DNA from 2 places in the Stenotrophomonas sp. YJH_SMC_127 genome. Region 1 is predicted to be linked to the other one. Evidence: riboswitches for the same ligand, from Rfam matches in the RefSeq annotation. Region 1 holds a riboswitch; the other holds the start of a gene.

What was found. A riboswitch is a leader RNA that binds a small molecule or an ion and turns the genes downstream of it on or off. The one in region 1 is predicted to bind glycine.
Region 2: linked by a shared signal. The riboswitch ahead of AC5QAB_RS20315 (trimeric intracellular cation channel family protein) and the one ahead of gcvP (aminomethyl-transferring glycine dehydrogenase) in region 1 are both predicted to bind glycine.

The regions. Positions count from the first base shown of each region.
Region 1 covers NZ_JCAFVO010000001.1:488,489-493,166, forward strand. Annotated here, with positions in the region: gene AC5QAB_RS02255 (siderophore-interacting protein) at 1-510, opposite strand, end outside; gene AC5QAB_RS02260 (multidrug effflux MFS transporter) at 651-1,877, opposite strand; glycine riboswitch at 2,177-2,279, shown strand; gene gcvP (aminomethyl-transferring glycine dehydrogenase) at 2,342-4,678, shown strand, end outside.
Region 2 covers NZ_JCAFVO010000014.1:49,276-53,953, reverse strand. Annotated here, with positions in the region: gene AC5QAB_RS20330 (hypothetical protein) at 1-236, opposite strand, end outside; gene AC5QAB_RS20325 (nuclear transport factor 2 family protein) at 240-671, opposite strand; gene AC5QAB_RS20320 (GIY-YIG nuclease family protein) at 816-1,091, opposite strand; glycine riboswitch at 1,132-1,221, shown strand; glycine riboswitch at 1,235-1,340, shown strand; gene AC5QAB_RS20315 (trimeric intracellular cation channel family protein) at 1,423-2,040, shown strand; gene AC5QAB_RS20310 (3-deoxy-7-phosphoheptulonate synthase) at 2,303-3,376, opposite strand; gene AC5QAB_RS20305 (hypothetical protein) at 3,671-3,928, opposite strand; gene AC5QAB_RS20300 (DUF6616 family protein) at 4,019-4,357, opposite strand; gene AC5QAB_RS20295 (DNA alkylation repair protein) at 4,406-4,678, opposite strand, start outside.

The DNA of each region.
Region 1 (4,678 bases):
GGCCGCCAGTTCCTCAAGAATGCCGGCCACTGCCGGCAGCGCGGTCTCGTCAGCCACCAGCAGCACCTGGCCAACGCCGGCCGGCGGCTTCCATTCCCAGCCCTCGCTGCTGTCGGCGCAGTCGGCATCCGGGGCCAGCAGCACCACGCGGTCGCCCGGCCGTGCATGGATGGCCCATCGCGAGGCCGGCCCGGTCTCGCCATGCAGCACGAAATCAACATCGACTTCGCCCTGCTCTGCACGCAGCTGGCGGATGGTGTAGGTGCGCATCGGCGGGCGCTGATCGTCCGGCAGGGCCCGGTAGCGCGGGTACCAGTCCTCGCCGCTGGGGACCTGCGGCGCCTCCTGGCCGGGCAAGGGGAAGAACACCTTGATGCGCTGGTCCGGCCCTCCGGTCGCCATCCGCGCCACGTCGGCACCGGTGAACACCATGCGGTCCAGGGAAGGGGAAAGAACGCGGCGCTCCTTCAGCGCCACCTCGAACAGGCGGTAGGTCTGCTGCGCAGCCATGGGGAACCTCATGCAACGACAGTGGATCGGCTGGCTGTCGTGCACCTGTGCACCGGCTGGCTGGAGTGCCCAGCCTAGTCCGGTGATTTCCCGTCGCAAGCGTTGCGGGCGCCACGGCCCGCCCTACCCCTGCGCGCTGCTCAGTGACCCGTGCAGGCTGCCTGCGCCGCGCGTTCGCGCCGGTGTTCCCAGTACCAGAACACGAAGCCGGCGCCGAAGAACCCAGCCTGGCCCAACGCCAGGTGCAGCGGGCTGGCGCTGAGCAGCGGCGACACCACGCCGGCCACCACGGTGCTGATCATCAGCTGCACGAAGGCCTGCAGCGACGAGGCCAGGCCGCGCTGGTGCGGGTACATGTCCAGCACCGCCAGCGCCAGGATCGGGAAGATCAGCGCCATGCCCATGCCACCCAGGAAGATCGGCAGCACCGCCCACGGCAGCACGAACTGCGGCGCCAGCGCCACGTAGCCGACGTTCAGCAGCACCGACAGCGCGCACAGGCCGAAACCAATGGATACCTGGCGGGTGGGCGTGGTGTGCCCGGCCATGCGCCCGGACAGGAACGAGCCGGTGGTCATGCCGCCGATGGTGGGGATGAACAGCCAGGCGAAACCGCCCTCGCCCAGGTGCAGGTGTTGCATCACGAACACCGGTGCCGAGGAGATGTACAGGAAGATGCCACCGAAACCGATGCTGCCGGCCAGCGCCAGGCGCAGGAAGCGCGGATTGAAACCGATGCGCACGTAATCACGCATCAGCACCCGCGGCGACAACGGAACGCGCGCTTCGAGCGGATGGGTCTCCGGCAGGTAGCGGGCGGTGGCCGCCAGCAGAACCAGTGCGAACACCACCAGGAACCAGAAGATCAGCGGCCAGCCAGCACCGCTGAGCAGGATCCAGCCACCGATGATCGGCGCGATCGCCGGGGCGATGCCGAACAGCATCGACACCTGGCTCATCAGCCGCTGCGCGTCGTGACCGTGGTACAGGTCGCGGATCACCGCGCGGCCGACGATCATGCCGACGCCTGCGGACAGGCCCTGCAGGGCGCGGAACCCCAGCAGCGTGGTCAGATCGGTGGACAGCGCACAGCCGACCGAGGCGCCGACGAACACCACCAGGCCGCCAAGAATCACCCGCTTGCGGCCCCAGGCATCGGACAGCGGGCCGTGTGCCAGGCTCATCAGGCCGTAGAACAGCAGGTACACGCTGATGGTCTGCTGCACCGCCACCTCGTCCACCGCCAGGCGCTGGGCCAGCTGCGGGAACGCTGGGAAGATGGTGTCGATCGAGAACGGACCGAACATGGCCAGGCCGGCGAGCAGCAGGGCCATGCGGCGGGTGGAAGGAGCAACAGCGGCGGTCATGGAGAAGGCGTCCGGCAGGGCCATGCGCGGCACGCACGGCGGGCGCCAGTCCCCTGCAGCAGGGACGGCGCCAGATGAATTCGGGTATCCGCCCATCATAGGTGGGGATTGCGCCTGATGCCATGCAGCAGTGCACAAAACGCACGGGCGGGCCATCGGCCATTCAGGCGCCGCGGCCGGGCCCGCAGGCGGCTGGCGCGCCCGCAACGGGCTATAATCGGCGGGCAACACGGTGGGAGAAGCGGAACACCGCTGCCGAAGGCGCAACGCCCGTAATCGCTCAGGCCCGATACCACCCGTAACACAACTCTGGAGAGACCGGTTCGATCCGGCGCCGAAGGGGCACGAAGCCGCGGTTTTCCGCGCTTCCAAACTCTCAGGCAAAAGGACAGAGGGGCGCCCCGCAGACCGCCGACCGGCGGCTTGTGCCCGTGCGTGTGCCCTTTCCTGACGGATCCTTCGCCATGTCCCAGAACACCCCTTCCCTGCGTGAGCTCGAGCACCACAATGCGTTCGTCGAGCGCCACATCGGCCCCAACGATGCCGAGATCGCGCAGATGCTCGACGTCGTCGGCCACGCGTCGCTGGATGCGATGACCGATGCCATCGTACCGGCCAAGATCAAGTCGCCGGCGCCGCTGGCACTGCCGGAATCGATGACCGAAGTGCAGGCACTGGCGAAGATCCGTGCGATCGCCGACAAGAACACCGTGCTGCGCAGCTTCATCGGCCAGGGCTACTACGGTACCCACACGCCGAACGTGATCCTGCGCAACATCCTGGAAAACCCGGCCTGGTACACCGCCTACACCCCGTACCAGGCCGAGATCTCGCAGGGCCGCATGGAAGCGCTGATCAACTTCCAGACCCTGTGCGCCGACCTCACCGGCATGGAAATCGCCAACGCCTCGCTGCTGGACGAAGCCACCGCCGCAGCTGAAGCGATGACCCTGGCCAAGCGTTCGGCCAAGTCGAAGTCGGACACCTTCTTCGTGCACGACGCCGTGCACCCGCAGACCCTGGAACTGCTGCGTACCCGCGCCGAGCCCATGGGCATCGTGCTGCGCGTCGGCACCCCGGCCGAGGCACTGGAAGCAGAAGCCTTCGGCCTGCTGCTGCAGTACCCGGACACCTTCGGCCAGATCGGCGACTACAAGGCGCTGGTCGAGGCCGTGCACGCGCGCGGCGGCCTGGTGGCCGTGGCCACCGACCTGCTGGCGCTGACCCTGCTGGCCGCCCCGGGCGAATGGGGTGCGGACATCGTGGTCGGCAACAGCCAGCGTTTCGGCGTGCCGTTCGGCTTCGGCGGCCCGCACGCCGCATTCATGGCCTGCCGCGACGCCTACAAGCGCTCGATGCCGGGCCGCCTGATCGGCGTCTCGGTCGATGCCCAGGGCAACCCGGCCTACCGCCTGACCCTGCAGACCCGCGAGCAGCACATCCGCCGCGAGAAGGCCACCTCCAACATCTGTACCGCACAGGTGCTGCTGGCGGTGATGGCCTCGATGTATGCCGTGTACCACGGCCCGGAAGGCCTGACCCGCATCGCCCGGCGTACCCACCGCCTGGCCTCGATCCTGGCCGCCGCGCTGCGCGAGGCCGGCGTGCAGGTCGGTGGCGACTTCTTCGATACGCTGCACATCACCGGCGTGCATGCCGATGAGATCCACGCCAAGGCACGCGCCGCCGGTTACAACCTGCGCGCGATCGACAGCGACTCGGTCGGCATCAGCCTGGACGAGACCGCCACCCGCGGCGACGTGGTCGCGCTGGCCGCCGTGTTCGGCGCGCAGGCCGACATCGATGCGCTGGATGCCAGCACCGCCGACGCACTGCCGGCCGGCCTGCTGCGCCAGTCCGCGTTCCTGACCCATCCGGTGTTCAACACCCACCACAGCGAGCACGAACTGCTGCGCTACCTGCGCTCGCTGGCCGACAAGGACCTGGCGATGGACCGCACGATGATCCCGCTGGGCTCGTGCACCATGAAGCTCAACGCCACCGCCGAGATGATCCCGGTGACCTGGCCGGAGTTCTCGCAGATCCACCCGCTGGTGCCGGCCGACCAGGCGCTGGGCTACAAGGAACTCATCGACACGCTGGAAGCGATGCTGGTGGAATGCACCGGCTATGACGCGGTCAGCCTGCAGCCGAACTCCGGCGCGCAGGGCGAGTACGCCGGCCTGCTGGCGATCCGCGCCTACCACCGCTCGCGCGGCGAAGGCCACCGCGACATCTGCCTGATCCCGGATTCGGCGCACGGCACCAACCCGGCCTCGGCGCAGATGTGCGGCATGAAGGTGGTGGTGACCAAGACCGATGCCAACGGCAACGTCGACGTCGAGGACATCCGCCTCAACGCCGAGAAGTACAGCGACCGCCTGGCCGCGATCATGATGACCTACCCGTCCACGCACGGCGTGTTCGAGGAAGAGGTGGTGGAGATCTGCGAGATCATCCACAAGCACGGCGGCCAGGTGTACACCGACGGTGCCAACATGAATGCCCTGGTCGGCGTGGCCAAGCCGGGCAAGTGGGGCTCGGACGTTTCGCACCTGAATCTGCACAAGACCTTCTGCATCCCGCACGGCGGTGGCGGCCCGGGCGTCGGCCCGTGCGCGGTCAAGGAGCACCTGGCCCCGTTCCTGCCGGGCAAGCTGGGTGACAACGGCCCGGTCGGCATGGTCAGCGCGGCCAGCTTCGGCAGCGCCTCGATCCTGCCGATCAGCTGGATGTACATCGCAATGATGGGCCGCGACGGCCTGCGCAAGGCCACCCAGGTCGCGCAGCTCAACGCCAAC
Region 2 (4,678 bases), on a different contig from region 1:
TTGTTCTTCATCCCGTCCTTGTCGAAGAACTGGGCGGTGAAGCGCCAGGGGTTCATCGGCTGGTATCCCGCCCGTGGCTCACCGCTGCACGCAGCCACGCCACTGGGCGCGCGGTCGGCCGGCTTCGGCCGACCGTCCACCAATGCCAGCCCGAGCAGATACAGCAGGCCAGGCAGCAGCGCGATGCTGGCGACCAGCACGACGACGGAGATCCATGCGTTGCCGGCGGCACGCATCGCTCAGTGCGCCTTCGGTTTCGGGTACCACAGTGCGTTGACGATGACCCAGCGCTGGTCGAAACGCCCCATGTGGAAGTAGTCGACGAACCACGGGGTTTCCAGCCGCACCGAGGCCGCGTTGCCGGTCACGTCCAGCACCGTGCAGCGGCGATCCCATTGATCCTTCGGGGTCTTCAGCGCGCCCTGTTTCGTCAACGAGACCAGCTCTTCCTTCGACATCCGGCGCAGGCCCAGGCGCTCGTCGGGTGTATCGCCGAGCACAGCGCGCTTGGCCAGGTCCGGATGCAGGGAACGGGCGACGCGCTGCGGGTCGGCCTCCAGCTGGCCATCGACGTAGTCGTGGCAGGTGGCTTCGATGGCCGCGATCGTGGCGGCGTCGGCGGCAGGGCTCGTTGCTGCGGAAAGCGCGAACAGCAGGGCAATCGTGGACATCCGGGTCTCCGGCTCTGGGCGCGGGGCGATCATCGCATGGGCCGAATGGCCCATCCACGCATGACGTGGATCTACTGTAGAGCCGAGCCCATGCTCGGCTCCCGCATCGGGCAGACGGAACAACAGCCGAGCGTGGGCTCGGCTCTACAGAAGCGCAGGATCCGTTGCCTGCAGCCAGGCCAGCTTGCGTTCGCGGGGCTGCTGCTTGAGTTGCCACTCGGCCCGCGAGGCGGCGGCCCGGTCCGGGTATTCGCGCACGGCCAGCACGCGCAGCGGCGGCCGGGCCCGGGTGTAGCGCGCGCCCTTGCCGGCCTGGTGGGCGGCGAAACGCGCCTCCACATCGGTGCTGATGCCGGCGTAATAGCTGCCATCGCGGCATTCGAGCAGGTACAGGAACCACGGGCGGACGGACGGGGCCATGCCTGGATTATGCCGTGCTGCACTGCAGCGGATATACTGGCGCCCGAATGCAGGAGAGAGGCGCCGCGCTGGCGCCCGCCGAAGGCGCAGGCTCCCATGATCGCTCAGGCCGGTGGGCTGGAATCCCACCAACCATGCATTCGACTCGCCGAGCTGGAGAGAGGTCACCGGGCATGCCCGGGACGATCCGCCGAAGGGGCACGCGGCCCATGCCGCTGAACTCTCAGGCAAAAGGACAGCGGGAGCGGCACCGGTCATCGTCATCCCGTCATTGCGCAGGCAGTGGCGGTGGTCGCGCATGGCCGGCCCCACCGCGCCCGGAGCCTGCCCCATGCTGCTGTCCATCATCTACCTGATCGCCATTTCCGCCGAAGCCATGACCGGCGCACTGTCCGCCGGCCGCCGCCGCATGGACCTGTTCGGCGTGGTCATGATCGCCTGCGTCACGGCCCTCGGGGGTGGTTCACTGCGCGACATCCTGCTCGGCCACTACCCGCTGGGCTGGGTGAAGCACCCCGAGTACCTGGGCTTCACCGTGTGCGCGGCGCTGATCGCCACCTGGGTGGCGCGCTGGATGCACCACTTCCGCCGCACCTTCCTGGTGCTCGATGGCCTGGGCCTGATCGCCTTCACCCTGATCGGCTGCTCGATCGCGCGCGAAGCCGGCCATGCAATGCCGATCGTGCTGATCGCCGGCATGCTGACCGGCGCGTTCGGCGGGGTGCTGCGCGACATCCTCTGCAACGAGGTGCCACTCATCTTCCAGAAGGAGCTGTACGCGATCATCGCGCTGCTGACCGGCGCGGCCTATCTGTTGCTGCTGCACTGGGGCGTGGCCGATGCCACCGCAATCCTGTGCTGCCTTGGCGGCGGCTTCGCATTGCGCCTGCTGGCGATCCACTACCGCTGGGAAATGCCGAAGTTCGTCTACCACGACGAAGTGCATTGAGCCTCTTCGTAAAGTCGAGCCATGCTCGACTGCTCTTTGCAGGAAACCAACGCGCTTCGCGCGCAGGTCGGGCATGGCTCGACGCTACAGGAAGCGGTATCACCACCCCGGCGATGTACCTGGCGCTGTCGCTCATGCGCAGCGCCAGGCGCATCGCCGGTGCAGATGGGCCGGCCTCCAACTCCGACCGGCCCTGATCGCGGCCGCACCCCCGCAGGCGCTGGCCGCCATCCACACACGTGCCGCACTCAGGCGGCTTCGATCAGGCTGCTTCGGACACCTTCACGTCGCGACGGGCGCGCACGGCCGCAGCCAGACGCTCCAGCACCGTCACGGTGGTGTCCCAGTCGATGCAGCCATCGGTGATGCTCTGCCCGTAGACCAGCGGCTGGCCTTCCACCAGTTCCTGGCGGCCACCGACCAGATGGCTCTCGATCATCACGCCAACGATGCGCTGTTCGCCGTCTTCCAGCTGAACAGCGATGTCCTCGATCACCTTCGGCTGGTTCTCGGGGTTTTTCAGGCTGTTGGCGTGGCTGGCGTCGATCATCAGGCGCGTCGGCAGCTTGGCCTTGGCCAGCACCTGGCAGGCGTCGGCGACGCTGCCGGCGTCGTAGTTCGGCTGCTTGCCGCCACGCAGGATCACATGGCAATCCGGATTGCCGGTGGTCGACACGATGGCGGTGCCGCCCTGCTTGGTGACCGACAGGAAGTGATGCGGATTGGACGCCGCACCCACCGCGTCAGCGGCGATCTTCACGTTGCCATCGGTGCCGTTCTTGAAGCCGACCGGGCACGACAGCCCCGAGGCCAGCTCACGATGCACCTGGCTTTCGGTCGTACGCGCGCCGATCGCGCCCCACGCCACCAGGTCGGCGATGTACTGCGGCGAGATCACATCGAGGAATTCGACACCGGCCGGCAGGCCGAGCTTGTTGATGTCGCGCAGCAGGCCGCGGGCAATGCGCAGGCCCTTGTCGATCCTGAAGCTGCCGTCCAGGTCCGGGTCGTTGATCAGGCCCTTCCAGCCCACCGTGGTGCGCGGCTTCTCGAAGTACACGCGCATGACGATTTCCAGTTCGCCGGCCAGCGCGTCGCGCAGCGGCTTCAGGCGCTGGGCGTATTCGATGGCGGCCTTCGGGTCGTGGATCGAGCACGGGCCCACCACCACTGCCAGGCGGTCGTCACGGCCGTGCAGGATCTGGTGCAGGGCCGCGCGCGAGGCGCTGACGGTGTCGGAGGCTTCATCGTCACAGGGCAGCATCGCCAGCAGCTGGGCAGGCGGTGTCAGCGGTTCGATGGTGCGGATGCGCAGGTCGTCGGTGTGCGGGGGCATTGCAGGAGATCTCCGGAACGTTGGGGTCCCCAGCGTGGCGGCATGAAAAAAGCCGCCAGGTTCGCTGGCGGCTTTCGGGAATGCGTCTGAAGCTTTCTTCAGGGTGAGCGCAGTCCTTCCTCCGCCAGTGGCTTCGGAAAGTAATACCAGTAAAAGCGGGTGGCGGCTGCGTTCATGGGGTGTATTGATAGCACAGCTTTTGCGCAGTGCAAAATGTTTCATCCGCAACCGCGGGTGCGGTTCAGCGAGGCGCGCGCCGGCGCTGCCCACGCGGCAGCAGCCACGCAAAGCCGCTCATTTGCCATGCACTTCCACGTCCAGCAACAGGCCTTCGTGGATGTCGGCCCAGCGCTCCAGCACGCGGTCCAGCTCCTGCCTGGCCTCGTCCAGCTGCTCGGGATTGAGCAGGGAACGGGTGGTGTAGAGGTCGGAGACCAACCGCCGCAGGGCCGCCTCCGGGATGGCCACCGACGGCCCTTCCCGCCCCGGCAACTGCAATGCCGGGCTGTCGCCAAGCGGGCCGAACAGCGTGACCTGGAGCGTGCTCTGCATGATCAACTTCCCTGCGGATGGACATGGGCAATGTCCTGTTTACCGCGTCCGGGTGACAGGCGCATGTGCCATGCGCGTCCGGAGACGCTGCTACAAGGCGGCCAGGTCGGCAAGGTGCTGCCCCATCCCATCGTCTGCGCCGACGGCGTTGATGGTGGCGAAGTACTGATGCCAACCGGTGGCGGCAATGCCGGCCACCAGCGCGTCGGCGTCCGCGCGGCTTGCACAGCGCCAGACCGCATAGAACTGCTCATCGCTGCCGTGCTGTACGCCCCTGGCAATGCGGCCCATCGCCAGCAGTGTGATGCGGACTGGATCGAACTGCTGCATGCCTGCACCGATACGGGCGAAGAAGGCATTCCGCTGCTCGGGCTGGAGCGTGGTCCAGGCGGGGGTGGCGGTGTAGAGCTCGATGAAGGTGTGCGACATGCTGCTTCTTCCTTGAAGGTTTGGGGGGTTGCCGGCCAGCGGCCGGCACTACCGGAGCGAGCGCATGGCGCGTTTGCGGATGTAGGCATTGGCATCACCAGGGTGCTGCTGTTGCCAGCGCGCGCACAGCGCACGCAGCCACTGCGGCTGTGTCTTGCCGGCATCATTGAGCCAGTTGCCGACCGAGTCCTGCACATAGCGCTCCGGGTCGTCGGCGAGTGCTTCCAGCATCGCCTCTGCAAGTTCCGGCTGCCGCTTGAACAGCGCGACATGTGTGGCCCACACGCCGCGCGGGCGCAGCGCTTCGCAGGCGAAGCGGCG